4 regions of the Rahnella sp. ChDrAdgB13 genome follow, and region 3 is predicted to be linked to each of the others. Evidence: predicted binding sites of a transcription regulator. Region 3 holds the regulator's gene; each other region holds the start of a gene.

Region 1 (5,577 bases), on a different contig from region 3:
GCCCAGCGCGGACAACCAGTTGGACGGAGAATAAGTTCCTGCCACGACGCCGCCGTAGCTTGCCATCATGCGGTTACTTTCTTTGTCATGACGATCCTGCACTTTGCCCATCAGGCGGAGCGGCATGTAACAAAGCAGACCGGAGATCACCAGCAGGCCGGTTTTCACCGCCACTTTTTTGAAGGTGGTTTGTTTGAGTGCCGCGCCCGGCAGGGTGCTGAGCCACATCAAAAATACCGGGATCAGGCTGACGAGCGCCGTCCAGGCCACAAAATGCGTACCGACAGATTCTTTCGATAAATCAATGGAGTCTGAGGCCAGCGCTGCCGCCAAAATCCCGTAGCCGATATCGACGTTGAACAGGATCATGTAATAACTTGCCGCCGCCGAGGAAATCACAATGGCAGTCATCAGCACACGGAAAACCGTTTTGCCGGTATAGGAGAGCAGCATACAAAGGAAGTAAACCAGGGCAACACACGCCACCATCTCGACCACGATCGACAGCATATTGTCATAATGCAGCTGGCTGTAACGGCGGATGAAAATCGGAAGGTTTAACAGGATCCCAAGATAAAGCGCAATGAAAACAGAAATGCTCTGCAGCGAAAGTGAACGTATTTTATGCATTAGTAATAAATGGCTCTTTTGTGAGTCTGTTTACGTCGTACTGACCGTTCGAACCGGAGGATGGAACCCACTCCTTAGGACTATTCAGACCCCGGGACAAGCATTTTTGTTCAAATGCAAAGGTTTCTGCCATTGTGATAATGTAACCAAATTAACCAAACCCTTACTTTTCAATAAGTAAAAAATGAATTTTCTTTAAGATTTTCTGAAATTTTTCCGAGCTGTTGAAGAATTATTAAGAAAGCCTGTGATCCGGATCGGATAATGGCCCCGGAAATGACAGCGTGAACCGGGTTTCGCCCTGCGGCGAACTCGTTACCCGAACGCTTCCCTGATGCAGCGCCATAATCGCCTGAACTATCGATAAACCGAGACCGCTGGAGCTGCCGCCTTCACTGCGTGATGCATCGGCCCGGTAGAAACGGTCAAAGAGTTTGCCCAGTTTTTCCGGCGGGATCGGATTGCCCTGGCTGGTCACATGAATCTCCATGCCTTTACCCTGCGGTTGTGCGCTGATCGTGATGGTGCTGCCGTCATGACCGTAACGCACGGCGTTGGCGACAAGATTGCTGATCGCGCGCTGAAACAAGATAGCGTCCGCGTACAAAATCCCCTGCCCTTCGCCGTACAACTCCATTTCACGCTCTTCCGCCAGCCCTTCAAAATATTCCTGAATACGGGTAATTTCAGAGGAAACATCAATACCGGTGATGGTTAAAACAGACCGCGCGTCGGTGGCGCGGGCAAGAAAAAGGATGTTTTCCACCATGCGGGAAATACGTTCCAGCTCTTCCATATTGTTTGCCAGCAGCGTTTCATACTCTTCCACCGTGCGCGGCTGGTACAACGCCACCTGGCAATGCCCCATCAGGGCGCCCACCGGCGTGCGGATCTCATGCGCCAGATCGGCTGAAAACTGGGTCAGGCGCTGATAGCCCTCCGAAAGCCTTTCCAGCATGTCGTTGAAAGAATAGATAAGTTGCTGCAATTCCTGCGGCGCATTCTCCGTGCTTAGCCGGGTCGAGAGGCTGGACGGATGAATTTGCGTCGCCTCCTGTGCCATGTTGCGTAAAGGTTTTAAGCCTCTGCGGATCACAACATAACCGAGTGCGGCAATCAGCAAATAGGCGAACAGCACGGCGCCAATGATTTCCCAGCGAAATGTCTCCAGCAGACGCGATTCTTCCGTCATGAAATGCGCGCCGGTAATTTCTACCGTTCTGCCATCCTCAATCTGCACACTTGCACGGGCAAAGCGCACCGGCGTTCCGTCCGGTGCCATCAGGTGATGCACGGTCTCCAGGGTGAGCGGCTGGCCGTCGGGCACGGGCGCAACCGGCGGTAAGATCAGCTGCGAGGGATTAACGTTAATCAGTGGCGGCTCGCCTTCGAGACGAAAAGTCAGAATATCGCGCTCGTTGCCGAGCATATTTTCAAACAAACCGGGATTACGGCTCAGCTGTGATAACGGAAATTCATTCGCCAGCAGATGGCGGAAATACTGCACGCGCCCGCTGACCTGATAATCCGCACGGCGCACCAGCTCTTTATCCATCGAATAATAGAGATAAAAACCGACAGCGCTGACCACCAGCGAGGCAATCAGCGCAAACAGTAATGTCGCCCGCAAGGTCAGCGACATCGCTCGTTTTGAGGCGGACGGACGGGCAGTTTCTTTCATCACGTTAGTCATTGCGCACTTCACAAACGTAGCCAATGCCACGCACGGTATGGATCAGTTTCACCTCAAAGGCGCGATCCACCTTGGCGCGCAGGCGCTTAATCGCCACATCCACAACGTTGGTATCACTGTCAAAATTCATGTCCCAGACCTGCGAGGCGATCATGGTGCGCGACAGCACTTCGCCTTCCCGGCGCATCAGCAGCTCCAGCAACATAAACTCTTTATTGGTCAGCGCGATGGTCTGATCCTGTCGGGTGACGCGGCGGCGCAGCACATCGAGATTCAGATCGGCGACTGAAAACGTGTCCGGCTCGCGTGCCGTCGGGCGGCGCAGTAAGGTGCGGATCCGCAGCACCAGCTCGGTAAATGAAAACGGTTTAATCAGATAATCATCCGCGCCGAGTTCCAGCCCGTGAATGCGATCCTGCACTTCGTCACGCGCCGTCAGAAACAGCACCGGCACGTCACTTTTTTTACGCAGCACTTCCATCACCTGCCAGCCATCAAGGCCGGGCAGCATGACGTCGAGGATCACGGTGTCATAACCCTCTTCCAGCGCCAGAAACAGACCGTCTGCGCCGTTGCGCGCCAGATCCACGCTGTAACCCGCCTCCGTCAGCCCTTTTTTCAGGTAGTCGCCTGTGCTGACATCATCTTCTATCACCAGTATCCGCATTCAGGCCCTCGGCGCCGCAAGATCATTCTCCCAAAGAATGATTCAGAGGAAGTTTATCAGTTTCATCAGACACCTTTGATGACAATTTTGTCATCAACTTGTCATCAACCAATCCCGGTTTATCGTCCACTCTTAATGAAGTTATTCATCACTGGCCGGTTCAGTGATTCATCTAACAGAATGAAATAACGCTAGAAAATGGAGAGTTAATCATGAACACACCTACACGCCTTGCCGGTTTATTACTGGGTTCCCTGCTGATGTGCAGCGGAATGACATCCGCCTTTGCGGCCGATAACGTGATTAAACCGACGCGCGGAACCATTGATTCAGTTAATGACTCATCGGTGCAAATCACCACACGTCAGGGTGAAAAGCTCGATGTGAAGCTGACTGACCAGACCAAGATCAACGCCGTTACCAAAGGCCAGATCAGTGATATCAAACCCGACAGTTTCATCGGTACCGCCGCAGTTCCGCAGGCTAACGGCACGCTGAAAGCGCTGGAAGTCCACGTCTTCGCACCAAGCCTGCGCGGCAGCGGTGAAGGCTTCAACCCGTTTGAATCTGCTGACGGGAAAATCAATACCATGACCAACGGTACCGTTGGCAAACTGGTCAACAGCAATGGCCGCACGCTGACCGTGAAGTATCACGATGCTGAGAAAACAGTTGTTGTTCCTGACGACGTTCCTGTGGTTCTGCTGGCACCGGGCGACCGCAGCCTGCTGAAACCGGGCACTAAAATCGTGCTGTTCGCCATGAAAGATGACAAAGGTGCGCTGGTTGCCCGTGGCATCGCCGCCGGTAAAGACGGCGTCGCGCCACCGATGTAATCAGGCTGTTTAACAGGAGATTTACCGTGAAACCTCAGCCCTCTTCAGTTCGAAAACGCAGGATCCATTCCTGGCCGGTGCGTATCAGCCACTGGATTAATCTTCTGGCAATGATTGGTATGGTGATGAGCGGCTGGGGGATTTATAACGCGGATCCCCTGTTTACCTTTACGTTTCCGCAAAACACCACACTCGGCGGCTGGCTGGGCGGCAACATCGCCTGGCATCTCGCCGTGATGTGGCTGCTGGCGGCTAACGCTCTCTTTTATCTGCTGTGGGGCGTTTTCAGCGGCCATTTTAAACGGGACTTTTTCCCGTTTTCAGCCCGCAGCGTCTGGCGCGATACCGTTCGTGCCCTGACCTTCCATCTGCCCCATAAACTCGGCCAGTACAACGCCGTGCAAAAACTGATGTACAGCGGCGTTTTGCTGCTCGGCGTATTGCTGGTGCTTTCCGGCTTATCCATCTGGAAACCGGTGCAGTTCAGCGGGCTGGTATGGCTGTTCGGCGGGTTTGATATTGCCCGATATGTACACTTTTTTGCGATGAGTGGCGTGATGCTGTTTGTGGTCATTCATGTCCTGATGGTGCTGCTGGTGCCGAAAACATTTGTGGCGATGATTACCGGCGGCAAGGTAATGAATAAAGAGGAAAGTGCCGATGAGTGAAAAATCGCAACGGCCAAAAATCATTCTGGAGCCCGATCAGCGCAAGCAGCTGGTGAATATCCAGCGCCGTCTACTGCTGCGCTCAGGATTAACGCTCGGTGCCGTTTCCATGCTGACCGGCTGTAATTTGCAGGACGGCGACGAAGTCGACAAAGTGCTGTGGGCGATGTCGCGCTGGAATGATCGCGTTCAGGGCTGGTTATTTGGCGGGCAGAAACTGGCGCAAACTTACCGCGCCGACCAGATTACAACACCGTTTCGCTTCAACGCGTATTACCCCGAATACAATGTGCCGGAAATCGACATCCCGAACTACCGGCTGGAAGTGTCCGGACTTGTGCAAAAGAAAGCCTCGTGGACGCTGGAACAACTTCAGCGCCTGCCGCAGGAAAGCCAGATCACCCGGCTGATTTGCATTGAAGGCTGGAGCGCTATCGGGCAGTGGAAAGGCGTGCCGCTCAAAACATTTCTTCAACACGTCGGAGCCGATCTGACGGCTAAATATGTCGGGTTTAAATGCGATGATCGCTATTACTCAAGCATCGATATGGCCACCGCGCTGCATCCGCAAACCATTCTGGCACTGGATTTTGGCGGCAAACCACTGCCTCCGGATTTCGGATACCCGCTGCGGCTGAGAATGCCTACGAAGCTAGGTTTCAAAAACGCCAAACATATCGGCGCGATTTTCGTCACCAATACTAATCCGGGCGGTTACTGGGAAGACCAGGGTTATAACTGGTTTAGCGGGATTTGATAATACCTTAGCCCTTTATTCTATATTCCGGCTAAAATTCAATAAGTAGAATTCATTATCCGGATCAATAATAAAGGGCATTTCCAGTCATCCCTGCCGGAAAGGCATAATTTCAACTTCATTATTTAAATTACTCGTCTTAAAAAGCTCTCCCTTCATTTAAGCCAGACTGATTAGTGAAATAGTTAACGGCTCATCCATTATATTTTTAAAACCCTGCAAAATAACACATAATATATAACCCAGATCAACAAACAGGCTTTTTAACGACAGAGTCCACTTCCTCTATATTGCTGAATTTCGGCCCGCGTAATATACAAGGATTC
Region 2 (5,577 bases), on a different contig from region 3:
GCCTGTGACCCGCCGCTTCCTGTTCCTGGAAGAAGGTGATGTGGCTGAAGTTAAGCGCCGCTCCGTCAGTGTCTATGACAAAAATGGTCATGCTGTAGAACGTGCCGAAATCGAATCCAAAGTGCAGTACGACGCCGGTGACAAAGGCGCTTACCGCCACTACATGCAAAAAGAGATTTACGAACAGCCGCTGGCGATTAAAAACACGCTGGAAGGACGTTTCAGCCACGGTGAAGTGAATCTGAGCGAACTGGGCGAAAAGGCGGATGAAATCCTCTCCCGCGTTCAGCATGTTCAGATCATTGCCTGCGGCACGTCATACAACTCCGGTATGGTGGCGCGTTACTGGTTCGAATCACTGGCCGGTATGCCGTGTGATGTCGAGATTGCGTCGGAATTCCGTTATCGCAAATCTGCCGTTCGTCCTGGCAGCCTGATCATCACCCTGTCTCAGTCCGGTGAAACCGCCGACACGCTGGCTGCACTGCGCCTGTCCAAAGAGCTGGGTTATCTCGGTTCTCTGGCCGTGTGTAACGTAGCCGGTTCTTCGCTGGTGCGTGAATCCGATCTGGCGCTGATGACCAAAGCGGGCACGGAAATCGGCGTGGCGTCGACGAAAGCGTTTACCACGCAGCTGACCGTTCTGCTGATGCTGGTGGCACGTATGGGTCGTCTGAAAGGCATGGCACCGCAGGTTGAGCATGACATTGTTCACGCGTTACAGGCGCTGCCTGCGCGTATCGAACAGATGTTGTCGCTGGATAAAACCATCGAATCGCTGGCGGAAGGCTTCTCTGACAAACATCATGCGCTGTTCCTCGGCCGTGGCGATCAATATCCGATCGCGATGGAAGGTGCGCTGAAGCTGAAAGAGATTTCCTATATTCATGCGGAAGCGTATGCGGCAGGCGAGCTGAAACACGGCCCGCTGGCGCTGATTGACGCGGATATGCCGGTGATTGTGGTTGCGCCTAATAACGAACTTCTGGAAAAACTGAAGTCGAATATCGAAGAAGTGCGCGCACGCGGTGGTCTGCTGTATGTCTTCGCCGATCAGGATGCCGGTTTCACCGACAGCGACGGTATGAAAATCATTCAGTTACCGCATGTCGAAGAAATCGTCGCACCGATCTTCTACACGGTCCCGTTACAGCTTCTGTCTTACTATGTCGCGCTGATTAAAGGCACTGACGTAGACCAGCCACGTAATCTGGCCAAATCGGTCACAGTAGAATAAGCCACGCTGGCTTTGAAACTGCCTGCTAAGCGCCCATCTCGGGCGCTTTTTTATTTCTAAAAGGCTAAGGCGTGGTCACGATTCTCCTCTCTCAGGCTTCGTTAGCCGCCACGGATAAGGTATAGTCCGCCTTTTTACGAAGGTGATTTGCTGAATGCTGTCCAACCCCTCCATTCGTCTCAACAAATACATTAGCGAGAGCGGGATCTGCTCACGCCGTGATGCCGATCGTTACATTGAACAGGGAAACGTTTTTATCAATGGCAGACGCGCCTCCGTGGGCGCACAAGTATTTGCCGGTGATGTGGTGAAAGTTAACGGCCAGCTGATTGAACCGCGTGATGAAGAAGATTTAGTGCTTATCGCGCTTAATAAGCCCGTGGGGATCATCACCACGATGGAAGACGGTGAGCAGGACAACATCAGTGATTTCGTTAACCACAGCAAGCGCGTTTTCCCTATCGGGCGTCTGGATAAAGATTCTCAGGGCCTGATTTTACTGACCAACCACGGTGATCTGGTCAATAAAATCCTGCGTGCGGGCAACGACCACGAAAAAGAATATGTCGTAACGGTCAACAAACCGGTGACGGATGAGTTTATTACCGGCCTGGGCGCGGGTGTGCCGATGCTGGGAACGGTGACCAAAAAGTGCAAAGTGAAGAAAGAAGCGCCCTTTGTATTTCGTATCACGCTGGTTCAGGGGCTTAACCGCCAGATCCGCCGTATGTGTAAGCATTTTGGCTTTGAAGTCACCAAGCTTGAGCGTGTGCGGATTATGAACATCAACCTGAAAGGCTTGCCTTTGGGGGAATGGCGTGATTTGACGGACGATGAGCTGGTCGAATTATTCAGACTGACTGAAAACTCAACTTCTGAAGAAAAGCCGGCCAAAAAAACGCAGTCTAAACCTGCTCAGGCCAAAAAACCGGTTGTCACAAAACCGAAAAATACCGAGAAACCCGACGGAAATTCAGCTTCCCGTAAACGTTTTGCACAGCCAGGACGTAAAAAGAAAGGGCGTTAAGTCCGCATCTCTTTCCGCTGCCACCGGCCTTTGGGCCGGTTTTTATTTGATCGGTCCGCTTCAGTTTGCCCATCTCGCCTAAATTGTGACCAGTGTCATAAAACTGTCATATAACGTACATTTTACTGTCACCAAACTGTCCTATTTTCCTCCTGTGCCAAACACTTTATAAATCTCGACCTGGGTCGAACAAAAAAAAACCACTAGGAGTGGAACATGAAATTGATGCGTAACACCGTCGCCGGTATTGTAGCAGCGACTTTCTCCCTCACAGCAATGTCTGCTTTCGCTGCTAGTAATCTGACTGGCGCTGGCGGCACCTTCCCTGCACCTGTCTACGCTAAGTGGGCGGATGCATACCAGAAAGCAACCGGTACTCAGGTTAACTATCAGGGCATCGGCTCTTCCGGCGGCGTGAAACAAATTATCGCCAAGACCGTTGATTTCGGCGCATCTGATGCTCCGATGAAAGAAGAAGATCTGAACAAAAACGGCCTGTTCCAGTTCCCTACCGTGATCGGTGGCGTGGTACTGGCAGTGAATATCCCGGGCATCAAATCAGGTCAGCTGACGCTGGACGGCGCAACGCTGGGTGATATCTACCTGGGCAAAATCAAAAAGTGGAACGACGCGGCGATCACTAAGCTGAACCCGGGCGTGAAACTGCCAGATACCAATATCGCCGTTGTTCGTCGTGCTGACGGTTCCGGTACTTCTTTCGTGTTCACCAGCTATCTGGCAAAAGTGAACAACGAGTGGAAAGAGAAAATCGGTTCAGGTTCAACAGTTAACTGGCCTACCGGTCTGGGCGGCAAAGGTAACGACGGCGTAGCCGCATTTGTACAGCGTCTGCCGGGCTCAATCGGATACGTAGAATATGCTTACGCTAAACAAAACAACCTGGCTTATACCAAGCTGGTTGATGCGGATGGCAAGGCGATCAGCCCGACAGAAGAATCCTTCAGTGCAGCAGCTAAAGGCGCTGACTGGAGCAAAACCTTCGCTCAGGACCTGACTTTCCAGAAAGGCGACAACGCGTGGCCAATCAGCTCCACCACCTTCATCCTGATTTACAAAGATCAGCAGGATGCGACCAAAGGTGCTGAAGTTCTGAAGTTCTTCGACTGGGCTTACAAAAACGGCAATAAACTGACGACTGACCTGGATTATGCAACGCTTCCACCTTCAGTCGTTGAGCAGGTTCGTGCAGCCTGGAAAGCAAATATCAAAGATAGCAGCGGCAAAGCACTTTACTAGGATCTGACGTCTCGTCTGATATAGAGTACAAGTCTTCTGCTTCATTCCCTCTCCGGCCGGGGAGGGAATTAAATCTTAATTAAAAGAGAGTGGTATGGCTGAATACAAGCCGGCTATCAAAGCACCAAGCAAAAACGGTGACATCCTTTTCGGCGCGCTGGTCAAACTGGCTGCGCTGATCGTGTTATTAATGCTGGGCGGAATCATCGTCTCGCTGTTTATTGCTTCGCTGCCTAGCATTGAAAAATTCGGATTATCCTTCCTGTGGACGAAAACATGGGATGCCCCGAATCAGCAGTTCGGCGCACTGGTGCCTATTTACGGTACCGTCGTGACCTCGATTATCGCCTTACTGATTGCCGTTCCCGTCAGTTTTGGTATCGCATTATTCCTCACTGAGCTGGCACCTAACTGGATGAAACGTCCGCTGGGTATTGCTATCGAACTGCTGGCGGCGATCCCTAGCATTGTTTACGGCATGTGGGGTTTATTCGTTTTCGCTCCGCTGTTTGCCCAGTATTTCCAGACACCGGTCGGTGATGTGCTTTCCGGTATTCCGATTGTTGGCGCGCTTTTCGCCGGCCCGGGATTTGGTATCGGCATCTTGGCGGCAGGTGTCATTCTGGCCATCATGATCATTCCGTACATTGCCTCCGTCATGCGTGACGTGTTCGAGCAAACGCCGGTCATGATGAAAGAATCGGCCTACGGAATTGGTTGTACGACCTGGGAAGTGATCTGGCGCATCGTGCTGCCGTTCACCAAAAATGGTGTCATCGGCGGTGTCATGCTTGGTCTTGGCCGTGCGCTCGGCGAAACTATGGCGGTGACCTTCATTATCGGTAACACCTACCAGCTCGACAGCATTTCGCTTTACGCGCCCGGCAACAGTATTACCTCGGCGCTGGCGAACGAATTCGCCGAAGCTGAAGCAGGTCTGCATACGTCCGCGCTGATGGAGCTGGGCCTTATCCTGTTTGTTATCACCTTTATTGTTCTGGCGCTGTCGAAAGTCATGATTCTGCGTCTGGCTAAGAAAGAGGGCCGTTAAGATGACGACACTCGAAATGCAAAGTAACGCAGCCTTACTGGAATCACGTCGCAAACGTCAGGCATGGCGCCGTCAGAAGAACCGTCTGGCGCTGATGATTTCCATGCTGACCATGCTTTTTGGCCTGTTCTGGCTGGTCTGGATCCTGTTCACGACCGTCGTGAAAGGCGTAGACGGCATGTCTCTGGCGCTGTTTACCCAAAACACCCCGCCGCCAAATACGGCTGGCGGTGGTCTGGCGAACGCCATTGCGGGCAGCGGACTGCTGATTCTATGGGCGACGGTTATCGGTACGCCGCTGGGCGTGATGGCGGGGATTTATCTGGCAGAATATGGCCGTAAATCCTGGCTGGCGGAATTCATTCGCTTCATCAACGACATTCTGCTTTCTGCTCCTTCCATTGTGGTTGGCCTGTTCGTTTACACCATCATGGTGGCGAAAATGGGGCACTTCTCTGGCTGGGCGGGCGTACTGGCGCTGGCGCTGCTGCAAATCCCGATTGTTATCCGTACCACGGAAAACATGCTGAAACTGGTGCCGGACAGCCTGCGTGAAGCGGCTTATGCGCTGGGAACGCCAAAATGGAAAATGATTTCTGCGATCACCCTGAAAGCCTCTGTTTCCGGCATTATCACCGGTATTTTGCTGGCTATCGCCCGCATCGCCGGCGAAACCGCACCGCTGCTGTTTACGTCGCTCTCCAACCAGTTCTGGAGCACCGACATGATGCAGCCGATCGCCAATCTGCCGGTGACCATCTTCAAGTTTGCGATGAGCCCGTTTGGCGAATGGCAACAACTGGCCTGGGCGGGCGTGCTGCTGATTACAGTGTGTGTGCTGTTGCTGAACATTCTGGCGCGTGTGATCTTCGCCACGAAGAAGCAGTAAGTTAATTCATTACTGATGGCAGAGTTTTTCACTCTGCCATCACTGTTTACCCGGCGTCGCACAGCGGCGCGCGCAAAAGAGAGATGTCTTAATGAGTCGAATGACTGACGCATCCA
Region 3 (5,577 bases):
ACCAGTTGCGTGAGCGCCTGCTGTAACTCCTGTGTTTCTTTCTCACAGCGCAACCGGTCGCTGAGCAGCGGACGCAGCTTTTCAGCCGGTTCACTGCGCGCGAGTTGTTGCAACTGCGGCGCTGCGGCGAGGTTTTCCTGCTCTGCCGCCGTCAGCTGCTGCTGAGATTGCTGATATTTTTGCTGCACCTGTTGCCATTGTTGCAGCCAGTTCAGATCCTGCTGGCGCTGAAGCGCCTGCTGGCTGAGGATAATTTCCTGCGCGTTCAGCGCGGCAAGTTCCGTTTCAAACGCCTGACGCTGCTCTTCGCTGAGCAACTCGATACCTGCCATACGCTGATACAAACCGTCGAGCTGATTTTTGGCTTCTTTATGTTGTTCAAACACGCGCTCAGAAAGCCGCCCGTAGATTTCGGTGCCGGTGAGTTCTTCCAGCAATTCCGCGCGGTCGTTGGCATCGGCATTCAGGAACGCGGCGAACTGGCCTTGTGAAAGCATCATTGATTTGGTGAAACGGCCAAAATCCAGCCCGGTCAGCTCGGCGATGGCATCAAGTTTATCGCGCACTTTGTCGGCCAGAATTTTTCCATCGGCCAGCAGTGCCAGTTCCACTTTCGGCGCCTGTAAATTGCCGTCCGGCGAGTTTTTGGCCCGGCGCTGGCTCCAGAACGCGCGGTAGCCAATGCCTTTGACCTCAAACTCGACTTCCGCCAGCGATTCGGCGGTGTGGCGGGTCATCAGTTCATTCTGACTCGGCGTGACGTTCAGACGCGGTGTCTGGTGATAAAGCGCCAGACAAATGGCGTCGAGCAGGGTGGTTTTCCCCGCGCCGGTCGGGCCGGTGATGGCAAATAAACCGTTGCTGGCAAACGGCTCAGCGGTGAAATCAATTTTCCATTCGCCTTCCAGCGAATTCAGGTTTTTTAAACGCAGACTGAGAATTTTCATTGTGCGGCATCCTCTGCGGACTCGCCGCTGGTAACCTGACTGACAACCTGTTCGAACAGCGTGCGCATCCTTGCCTGACGCGGTTCGTCGGGGGCGGTTTCCTGCGCCAGCCGCCGCTCGAACACTTCGCTGACACTCAGTTCGCTGAGCGTTTCTTTTTCCTGTTGTTCGATGCTGCTGATGCGCTGTTCTTTACTGCGGCGCAGCAGAACGACTTCCACCGGCAAATCTGCGGTCAGCGTCTGAATACGCCGCTGGATATCACTGAGATAATCCTGCGTGGCGACTTCGATATCCAGCCAGACCGGCTTTTGCATATCGCCGCCTGCAAACTGCGCCAGCTGTTTTTCGATTTCAGCCAGCGAACCTTTGATGATCTGCATGGGCTGGAAAACCGGGATTTCCAGCGTGTCGATGGCGTTAAGCGTTGCGCCGTCGAAATCGAGTAAGTACACACTTTTGGCTTTGCTCAGTTCGTCAAAACTCAGGGCAATCGGCGAGCCGCTGTAACGGATATGTTCGGTTTTTGCGACGCACTGGGCGCGGTGAATATGCCCGAGCGCCACGTAATCTACCGGCGGAAATGCCTGGGCCGGGAAGGCGTCGAGCGTGCCTATATAGATGTCGCGCACGGAGTCAGACGTGCTGACGCCGACGGTGGTCAGATGGCCGGTAGCAATAACCGGCAGCGGCATACCCAGTTCGTCGCGTTTGGCCTGCGCGGCCTGCCACAGGGTGTCGTAATGTCCGGCGATGGCTTCCTGTAATGCCAGCTGTTTGTCGCTGCCGGATTGTCCGGCCTGACTGGCGAGCAAATCGCGCGGACGTAAAAACGGGATAGCACAAAGCACCGCGCCCGGTTTCCCGTCACGCTGGTTTAACACTAAAATCTGTTCAGAGAGGTCTTCACCGACGGTGGCAATCACCCGCGTATTCAGGCACGAAAGCAGTTCGCGGGATTCATTGAGGGTGGCGACGGAATCGTGATTCCCGGCCAGCACCACCAGCTGACAGCCGGTTTGTTGTAATTCCACCACGAAGCGGTTGTACAACTCGCGGGCGTAACTGGGCGGCGAACCGGTATCAAAGATGTCCCCGGCGACAATGACGGCGTCCACCTGATGCTGCTGCACCTGACCGGTCAGCCAGCGCAAAAATGCCTGATGTTCAGCGGCGCGGCTTTTGGTAAAAAAGTACTGGCCGAGGTGCCAGTCGGAGGTGTGGATCAGGCGCATGAGACTCCCGTGTGAACCCTGTATGACGACAATGGTGCAAAGTATAAACGTCGTCGGGGGAACCTGTCCCCGATAAATCAGACCAATTTCAGCAGGATGGCGGGAATTTATCTGTCATATTTGCCTTAAATGAACCATCATTTTCATTCATAAATCTGTCACAAAACTGACGCATAATGGCGCCCGCAATCAAATAAAAGATCGCTAACCTATTGGCAGGACCTACGATGGCTAGACGTATATTGGTGGTTGAAGACGAAGCTCCAATCCGTGAAATGGTGTGTTTTGTACTGGAACAGAATGGATATCAGGCAGTAGAAGCTGAAGATTTTGATTCAGCGATTGGTCAGTTAGTGGAACCTTACCCAGAACTGATCCTGCTCGACTGGATGCTACCCGGCGGTTCCGGTATTCAGTTTATTAAGCACCTTAAACGTGAAGCGCTGACCCGCGAAATTCCGGTGATGATGCTGACCGCTCGCGGTGAAGAAGAAGATCGGGTGCGCGGCCTGGAAGTCGGTGCCGATGATTACATCACTAAACCGTTTTCACCAAAAGAACTGGTTGCCCGTATTAAAGCGGTGATGCGCCGGATTTCGCCAATGGCGGTCGAAGAAGTGATCGACATGCAGGGGCTCAGTCTGGATCCGTCGTCTCACCGGGTGATGGCCAACGAGCAGGCGCTCGATATGGGGCCGACCGAATTTAAGTTGTTACACTTCTTTATGACCCATTCCGAACGCGTTTACAGCAGAGAACAGTTGCTCAATAACGTGTGGGGCACTAACGTTTATGTGGAAGATCGCACGGTAGACGTGCATATTCGTCGTTTGCGTAAAGCGCTGGAAACCAGTGGACATGACAGAATGATCCAGACTGTTCGTGGTACCGGATATCGTTTCTCAACGCGTTATTGAGTCCCCCACAGCGGAGAACCTGTGTGTTAGAACGTTTGTCATGGAAACGTCTGGCCGGCGAATTTTTTCTATTTTGTCTGCCAGCCCTGATCCTCGGAATTTTCGTCGGCCATTTCGGCTGGCTCCTCTTTGCGTCGCTGGTCGCGGCGCTGGGCTGGAATTATTACAATCAGCTTAAACTCTCTCACTGGCTGTGGCTTGACCGCAGCATCACCCCGCCGAACGGGCGCTGGAGCTGGGAACCGCTGTTTTACGGGCTGAACCAGATGCAGATGCGCAACCGGCGACGTCGTCGTGAATTAGGTCAGTTGATCAAACGTTTCCGCAGCGGTGCCGAATCGCTGCCGGATGCGGTGGTTCTGGCGACGGAAGAAGGCAATATCTTCTGGTGTAACGGACTGGCGCAGGATCTGCTTGGTTTCCGCTGGCCGGAAGATAACGGCCAGCATATTTTTAACCTGCTGCGTTATCCGGAATTCCGCACCTGGATCCAGACCCGTGACTTCAGCCGTGCCCTGAATCTGCAACTCAATAATGAACATTACGTCGAGTTTCGCGTGATGCCGTATTCCGAGGGGCAGCTTCTGATGGTGGCGCGTGACGTCACGCAAATGCGTCAGCTCGAAGGCGCGCGACGTAACTTCTTTGCCAACGTCAGCCATGAACTTCGCACGCCGCTCACTGTGTTGCAGGGGTATCTGGAAATGATGGAAGACGCCAAGCTGGAAGAGCCGTTCCGCACCAAAGCGCTGGATACGATGCAGGAGCAGACGAGGCGCATGGACGGGCTGGTGAAGCAACTTCTGACCCTGTCGAAAATCGAAGCATCCGCCAATATCGATATGCACGAGAAGGTCGATATTCCGGTGATGCTCAGCATGCTTGAGCGGGAAGTGCAGACGTTAAGCGGCGGGAAACATGAAGTGGTGTTTCGGGTAAACGAAAAGCTGAAAGTCTTTGGCAATGAAGATCAGCTGCGCAGTGCAGTGTCGAATCTGGTGTATAACGCCGTGAATCACACCCCGCCGGGCACGCGGATTGAAGTCAGCTGGCAGCAAATTCAACATGGCGCGCAGTTTCAGATAAGTGACAACGGGCCGGGCATTGCGCCGCAGCACTTACCGCGTCTGACCGAACGTTTTTACCGTGTGGATAAGGCGCGCTCACGCCAGACCGGCGGCAGCGGACTGGGGCTCGCCATCGTAAAACATGCGCTCAGCCACCATAATTCGAAACTCGAAGTCCTCAGCGAAGTCGGCGTCGGCACGCGGTTTATGTTCACGCTGGCACCAAAATTGATTGTTCCTCAGGGGTCAGACTCCCCGGTCACCGTAAAACCTTAATTTCAGCAATTTACGTGAAGTCTGTTATCAGCCGATAGCAGGCTTTTTCATTTCTATTTATGGCGCGATTCTGCCTGATGATCATGAATTTATTTCACGTCCCATGAAAATTCCTCTGTTGTGAGTGAACAGGCTGCATGACAGTATGGCCTTAAAGCCGTTTAGACATCCAGATGTCTATAAGTAACGCAACGTAATTATTTACTTTGTAAATCATTCGCATTCCGCCAGGGGCGTGATGCCATAAGGAGTTTTCATGCAACGTACTACCCCTCCGTTCCGCGCTGACGTCGTTGGCAGTTTCCTGCGTCCGGCCGCGATCAAAGAAGCCCGCAAACAGTTTCAGGCCGGTGAAATTAATGCAGTACAGCTGCGCTCGGTGGAAGACACTGAAATCCGCCGTGTGGTGGATTTGCAGCGTGAAGCCGGTCTGCAGGTGGTGACGGATGGCGAGTTCCGCCGTGCGTGGTGGCACTTTGACTTCTTCGAAGGCCTGGAAGGGGTGGAAGGTTATGATGCGGTTCAGGGGATCCAGTTCAACGGCGTACAGACGAAAGCGCGCAGTATCAAAGTGGTGAGCAAACTCGGTTTTGGTTCGCACCCGATGCTGGAAGATTTCCGTTTCCTGAAAAGTATCAGCGGAACGGCTGTGCCGAAAATGACTATTCCCAGCCCGAGCGTGATGCATTTTCGCGGTGGCCGAAATGCTATCAGCAAAGACGTTTATCCTGATCTGAAAGACTATTTTGACGATCTGGCACAGGTTTACCGGGACGCGATCAAAGCCTTTTACGATGCCGGCTGTCGTTATCTGCAACTCGACGATACCGTCTGGGCGTATCTGTGTTCTGAAGATCAGAAGAAACAAATCCGCGAACGGGGTGACTCTCCGGAAGAGTTAGCACGTACTTACGCTGACGTGCTCAACAAAGCCATCGCCGGTAAACCTGACGATCTGGTGATTGGCCTGCATGTCTGCCGCGGTAACTTCCGTTCAACCTGGATTTCTGAAGGTGGCTATGAGCCGGTGGCAGAGATTCTGTTTGGCGGTGTGAATATCGACGCCTTCTTCCTGGAATATGACAATGAACGTTCAGGCGGTTTTGAGCCACTGCGTTTCATCAAAAAAGGTCAT
Region 4 (5,577 bases), on a different contig from region 3:
CCAGGCAGGTTCAAGCCAGCGAACACCGGCGTCTTCCAGCTTGGTGGCGAACACTTCGCGGAACATAAATTCCCACGGATACAGCTTGAACAGGTTGGAAATCACCTGATCCTGCGTATCGGTAAACTGCCCGCGCTCGCCCAGACCGATTTCTTCGATAAACAGGAATTCGCTGGCCAGTTCAGCCTCCAGCGCGCAGTCCTGTAAATACTGAACGGTGCCGCGATCTTCTTCGGTGTCCTGACAGCAGGCGATGTGCAGTAACGAAAAACCGTGCTCGTTCTTCAGTTCGCTGAAACGCTCGATCAGCTTTTCCTGCAAACTGTTGTACTGATCGGCATCTGGCGGCAAGTTACCCGCAGCGATTTGATCTTCGAGCCACAGCCACTGGAAGAAAGCCGCTTCATAGAGAGAGGTCGGTGTATCGGCGTTATTTTCCAGCAGCTTGGGTGGATTCACACCGTCATAGGCCAGATCCAGGCGCGAATACAGCGAAGGTTGTTGCGTGCGCCATGAACTGCGGACAAATTCCCAGACGTGTTTTGGGATCTGGAATTTCGCCATCAGTTTGTCGTCATTCACCACACGCTCAACCACTTTTAAGCACATCTGATGGATGTCGGCAGTGGCGTCTTCAATCTCTTCAATCTGCGCCAGCGTGAACTGATAATAAGCATCTTCACACCAGTAGGGTTCGCCATACATGGTGTGAAAATTGAAGCCAAACTCCGTGGCTTTTTCGCGCCAGTCCGGGCGCTCATTAATCGCTAAACGTTTCATTTTATCTCTTAGCCACCCATGCTGCGGCCAGGGCTGCGAGGTGCCGCAGAGGAGCTGCGTTGCATTGAGGTTTGTTTGGCTACGCTGTCGCCGAAGCCACCGCGTGTAATAGTGTTTGTGACTGCCGGTTTCGGTGCCATGGCGGTTCTCGGCACATTCATGGTGCGGCCACCTGCGGTTGCCGGGCCATAGTTTTTGCCGGTGGCATCGACGAATTTGCCGTTTGCCGGGCTGGCCGGGTTTTTAGAGCTGAAAAGAGGCTGCTGCGCGTAAGCGCCGCCGCTCATCATCCGGCCCATCATGTAACCTGCCATCAAAGGCATCCACATGCTGCCACTGCTCTGGCCTTCGGCTGAAGCGACACCAGCCTGCGCGGGAGCCTGAGTACACTGGCCTTCGCCGAACTCAGCAATACAGTCTTCACGGCTGGCGTATTTAGGTGCCGTTTTTGCCGCTTCTGTTTTGGCTGCGTTGTAGGCATCGACGCACTGCGTGCTGCCGGACGGATTGGCTTTCGTACAGTCGTCAGCATTCTGATACAAGGAAACCGTTTCATCGGTTTTCTCACAGGCAGACAACATAAAGACGGCGCTTACCGCCAGTGCGACAGGTGTGATCCGAGAGCTACGCCATGATTTACGGAAGGTAGCCAGGTTAACGTGTTGTGTCCGTTTCATCGTTCTTATCCCATGTGTAGGGCTTTTTTGCCCTTTCCCAGTAGGGCCTAAGAATAGGGGAAAGTTGGTTAATGTTAAAGCAGCGACAGGCAATTGTTACGAGACTTTACAGAGCGACGTGATACAGGCAAAAAAAAGCAGCCTTTTCAGGCTGCCCTGGTCTTTACGATGAAAAAAGAAACCTGCCAGATTTAGTTCTGGAAAGGGTTGCCGCTTTTCTTCGTCGTACGCGTTTGGGTGGTTGCGCTGGCTTTTTCAGTACGCGGTGCAGCCGCCGTGCTGTTGCCATAACCGTCCGCCGTGGCGTCCTGCTGCGGGGTTTCAGGTGCAACCTGATCCGGTGCCGTTGGCACAGGTTTACCCAGAGCACCGTTCAGTGCCAGCAGATCGCTTTCGTTCAGCGTACCCAGTGCTGACTTGATGTTCAGCTGGTTGATCAGATACGTGTAACGGGCGCTGGAAAGCTGTTGTTTGGCGTTATACAGCGTGGTGGTCGCATCCAGCACATCAACGATAGTACGTGTCCCCACCTGATAGCCGGCTTCCATCGCATCTAAAGAACTCTGAGCAGAAACAACGGCTTGTTTATAGGCGTTGATGCTGCTGATAGAGGCAGAGATGTTGTTGAAGGAAGAACGTACGGTCTGAACAACGCTGCGGTGCGCGCTTTCCAGTTGTTCGCTGGCGCCAACAAAATTGTACTGAGCTTGTTTGACCTGAGAGGTTACAGAACCGCCGCTGTACAGTGGCAGAGAGAAGCTCAGACCAATTTTGTTCTGCCCTGCATCGGCATCCTGGTAGCTGGAAGAACCGCCAGTTTTGTCGCCGTGGTATTTGGTATTGCTGATACCGGTAGATGCGGTCAGATCAACCGTAGGCATGTGGCCGGTTTCCGCATAACGGATTTGCTCACGAGCCAGATCCTGTGACAGACGTGCAGACAGCAAGCTCAGGTTGCGGCTTTCTGCTTCTTTCAACAGGGTGGCTACCGGCTGCGGACGCGTGGTGTTGAAGTTATCCACGTTCAGGGAAGAGAGTTGCGGATAGTACATGCCGGTCACCTGACGCAGAGATTCCAGTGCGTTATCCAGGTTATTGCGGGCAGTCACTTCGTTAGCCAATACGGTGTCGTATTGTGAACGGGCGTTTTGCACGTCAGTGATAGCCACCAGGCCAACATTAAAACGCTGCGTGGTTTGATCCAGCTGACGATAAATAGCCTGTTTCTGCGCTTCGGTATAAGAGAGTGAATCGATCGCACTCAATACGTTGAAATAAGCCGTCGCAGAATTCAGGATTAAAGATTGCTGGTCAGTCTGGTAAGACACATCCTGAATACCGGCAGTTTTTTCCTGCAAGGTCAGTGCGCGCCATTTTGACATATCAAAAAGGGTCTGCGTTAATTGCAGGCTGGCGCTGCCAACATCACTATTAACGCCATTCGCATCGCGGTAGCCATTGGTATAACCATAATCCGCACCCAAACCGAGTTGCGGTAATAAAGGACTGCGGCTTTCGTTGATTTTTTCGAATGCAGCATCCCGGTCAGCAGCGGATTTGCGCAGGTCCGGGTTACTCGTCCTGGCTTGCTGATAGACCTGCATCAGGTTTTCGGCCTGGCTTATCGTACTGAAGCCGCCCAGGCTGAGTCCGATGAGAAGGGGGAGCAGTTTCTTCATTTGCATTCCTTGTTGTGCAGCAATGTTGTTATGTATGGTGGCGCAGTCAAATAAACCAATAGACGCGGATTCTAGCAGAGTCAGGCTAGCGGGGAGGTTGGCTTAACGTGCCTTCCCCGCTGGATGTGCCTAAATCTATCACAAACAACCTTGATTATTATTAACGCATTTTCATCAAACTGACCTCAAAGGACGATAAATTGCCTTTATGAGGGAAGAGGAAAACAATCCATGTGTGCATTCAAAAGTTCACCGGTTAGTTTCGGTAAAGATGATGTAGAAATTATTGCACGTGAGACGCGATATAAAGGTTTTTTTTCTATTATTGCATATCGGTTTCGTCACCGGCTGTTTAATGGGGAAATGAGCGGCGAAGTTGTGCGTGAAGTTTTCGAAAGGGGCCATGCAGCGGTGCTGCTGCCTTATGATCCGCAGCGCGATGAAGTCGTGCTGATTGAACAGATCCGCATCCCATGTATTGATTCCAGTGATACCCCATGGCTTCTGGAGATGGTCGCCGGTATCATTGAAGAGGGCGAGACAGTCGAAGACGTCGCCCGCCGTGAAGCACTTGAAGAAGCGAACATTGTGGTAAAACGCTGTAAACCGGCTCTGAATTACCTGGCCAGCCCGGGCGGAACCAGCGAGCGTCTTTCTATTATGGTCGGCGAAGTTGATGCGACAACGGCAGAAGGAATTCACGGTCTGGAAGCAGAGAATGAAGACATCCGGGTGCATGTGGTCAGCCGCGAACAGGCTTACCGCTGGGTGGAAGAGGGAGCGATAGATAATGCGGCGTCAGTGATTGCCCTGCAATGGCTGCAGCTACACCATGAATCCCTGAGAAAAGAGTGGGCCAACGAATGATTAAGCGCTATACCCCTGATTTCCCTGAAATGATGAGATTGTGCGAAACCAATTTCGCACAATTGCGCCGTTTGATGCCGCGCACCGATGAGCCCGGTGAAACAGTGACATATCAGGTGAGTAGCGCCACATATTGCCTGACGATCCTCGAATCGACGCGCTATACGTCGCTGGTGGAAATCAAACAGACCGCACCGGCCGTCAGTTACTGGAGCCTGCCTTCACTGACGGTTCGCCTGTATCACGACGCCATGGTGGCCGAAGTGTGTGCGAGTCAGCAGATCTTTCGCTTCAAAGCACGCTATGATTACCCTAATAAAAAGTTGCATCAGCGTGATGAAAAGCATCAAATTAACCAGTTCCTGGCGGACTGGCTGCGTTATTGCCTTGCGCACGGAGCGATGGCAATTCCGGTGTGTTAGACAGACTTCAACAACAAAGGAAACGATTTGGAAAGCCTGTTTAAACTGCCTTTGGTGAATGGGGCCAAAGTCAGAATTCTACAGATTACAGATACCCATCTTTTTGCCGGTGAAGATGAGACATTGCTGGGCGTGAATACGTTTAACAGCTATCGCGCGGTGCTGGACGCTATAAAAGCACAGCAGCGCGAAGTCGATATCATCGCGGCAACCGGTGATCTGGCTCAGGATCAGTCGGTGGAAGCCTACCATCAGTTTGCCCGTGGTATCAGCGAACTGGCGGCACCCTGTGTCTGGTTGCCCGGTAACCATGATTTCCAGCCTGCAATGGTGAATGCCTTGCAGGAAGCCGGGATCAGCCCCTCCAAACATGTCCTCCTCGGTGACGACTGGCAGATAATCCTGCTCGATACGCAGGTTTTCGGCGTGCCGCACGGAGAGTTGAGCGAGTATCAGCTGGAATGGATGGAACGTTGCCTGAATGCGTATCCCGATCGCTTTACCCTGCTGATGCTTCATCACCATCCGCTGCCTTCTGGCTGTACCTGGCTCGATCAGCACAGCCTGCGTAACGCGCACATGCTGGCGAATGTTCTGGTCAATTACCCGAAAGTGAACACGCTTTTGTGCGGCCACATTCATCAGGAGCTGGATCTCGACTGGTACGGACGTCGTCTGTACGCCACGCCGTCTACCTGCGTTCAGTTCAAACCGCATTGCACTAATTTCACGATTGATACCGTCGCACCGGGATGGCGTTATCTCGACTTGTATCCTGATGGCCGTGTCGAAACCCAGGTTTTCCGTCTGGAAACCAGCGAGTTTCATCCTGACACCGAGTCGGACGGGTACGAATGAATACCTTACTTTACCTGCACGGTTTCAACAGCTCACCGAACTCGGCCAAAGCCACGTCGCTCAAAAACTGGCTGGCGAAGAACCATCCTGAAATCGATATGGTGATTCCGCAATTACCGCCGTATCCGGTGGATGCGGCTGAGCAGTTAGAAAACTTAGTGATCCGTCATGCCGGTAAAAAGCTGGGCATTGTCGGTTCCTCGCTGGGCGGGTATTACGCCACCTGGTTGTCGCAATGTTTCGCCGTGCCCGCGGTGGTGGTTAACCCCGCCGTGAAACCGTATGAACTGCTGA

Evidence for each region. The regulator PhoB, encoded in region 3, activates phosphate uptake and scavenging genes when phosphate is short. The targets are predictions, from matches to a motif close to CTGTCATAAAACTGNCNNAT.
Region 1: J8X26_RS07230 (heavy metal response regulator transcription factor) is a predicted target of PhoB. The motif match lies at 3,078-3,097, and genes of this name have one in related genera.
Region 2: pstS (phosphate ABC transporter substrate-binding protein PstS) is a predicted target of PhoB. The motif match lies at 2,357-2,376, and genes of this name have one in related genera.
Region 4: nudF (ADP-ribose diphosphatase) is a predicted target of PhoB. The motif match lies at 3,305-3,324, and genes of this name have one in related genera.

The regions. Positions count from the first base shown of each region.
Region 1 covers NZ_JAEMGT010000021.1:38,289-43,865, forward strand. The annotation lists gene eptB (kdo(2)-lipid A phosphoethanolamine 7''-transferase) at 1-630, opposite strand, end outside; gene J8X26_RS07225 (heavy metal sensor histidine kinase) at 866-2,323, opposite strand; gene J8X26_RS07230 (heavy metal response regulator transcription factor) at 2,316-2,990, opposite strand; gene J8X26_RS07235 (hypothetical protein) at 3,203-3,826, shown strand; gene J8X26_RS07240 (cytochrome b/b6 domain-containing protein) at 3,853-4,494, shown strand; gene J8X26_RS07245 (molybdopterin-dependent oxidoreductase) at 4,487-5,251, shown strand.
Region 2 covers NZ_JAEMGT010000005.1:26,641-32,217, reverse strand. The annotation lists gene glmS (glutamine--fructose-6-phosphate transaminase (isomerizing)) at 1-1,237, shown strand, start outside; gene rluF (23S rRNA pseudouridine(2604) synthase RluF) at 1,392-2,264, shown strand; gene pstS (phosphate ABC transporter substrate-binding protein PstS) at 2,481-3,521, shown strand; gene pstC (phosphate ABC transporter permease PstC) at 3,616-4,572, shown strand; gene pstA (phosphate ABC transporter permease PstA) at 4,574-5,461, shown strand; gene pstB (phosphate ABC transporter ATP-binding protein PstB) at 5,562-5,577, shown strand, end outside.
Region 3 covers NZ_JAEMGT010000001.1:55,342-60,918, forward strand. The annotation lists gene sbcC (exonuclease subunit SbcC) at 1-947, opposite strand, end outside; gene sbcD (exonuclease subunit SbcD) at 944-2,182, opposite strand; gene phoB (phosphate response regulator transcription factor PhoB) at 2,410-3,099, shown strand; gene phoR (phosphate regulon sensor histidine kinase PhoR) at 3,123-4,442, shown strand; gene J8X26_RS00295 (cobalamin-independent methionine synthase II family protein) at 4,699-5,577, shown strand, end outside.
Region 4 covers NZ_JAEMGT010000034.1:8,468-14,044, reverse strand. The annotation lists gene J8X26_RS11775 (glutathionylspermidine synthase family protein) at 1-780, opposite strand, end outside; gene J8X26_RS11770 (DUF1190 family protein) at 789-1,457, opposite strand; gene tolC (outer membrane channel protein TolC) at 1,649-3,136, opposite strand; gene nudF (ADP-ribose diphosphatase) at 3,368-4,003, shown strand; gene J8X26_RS11755 (DUF1249 family protein) at 4,000-4,425, shown strand; gene cpdA (3',5'-cyclic-AMP phosphodiesterase) at 4,453-5,283, shown strand; gene yqiA (esterase YqiA) at 5,280-5,577, shown strand, end outside.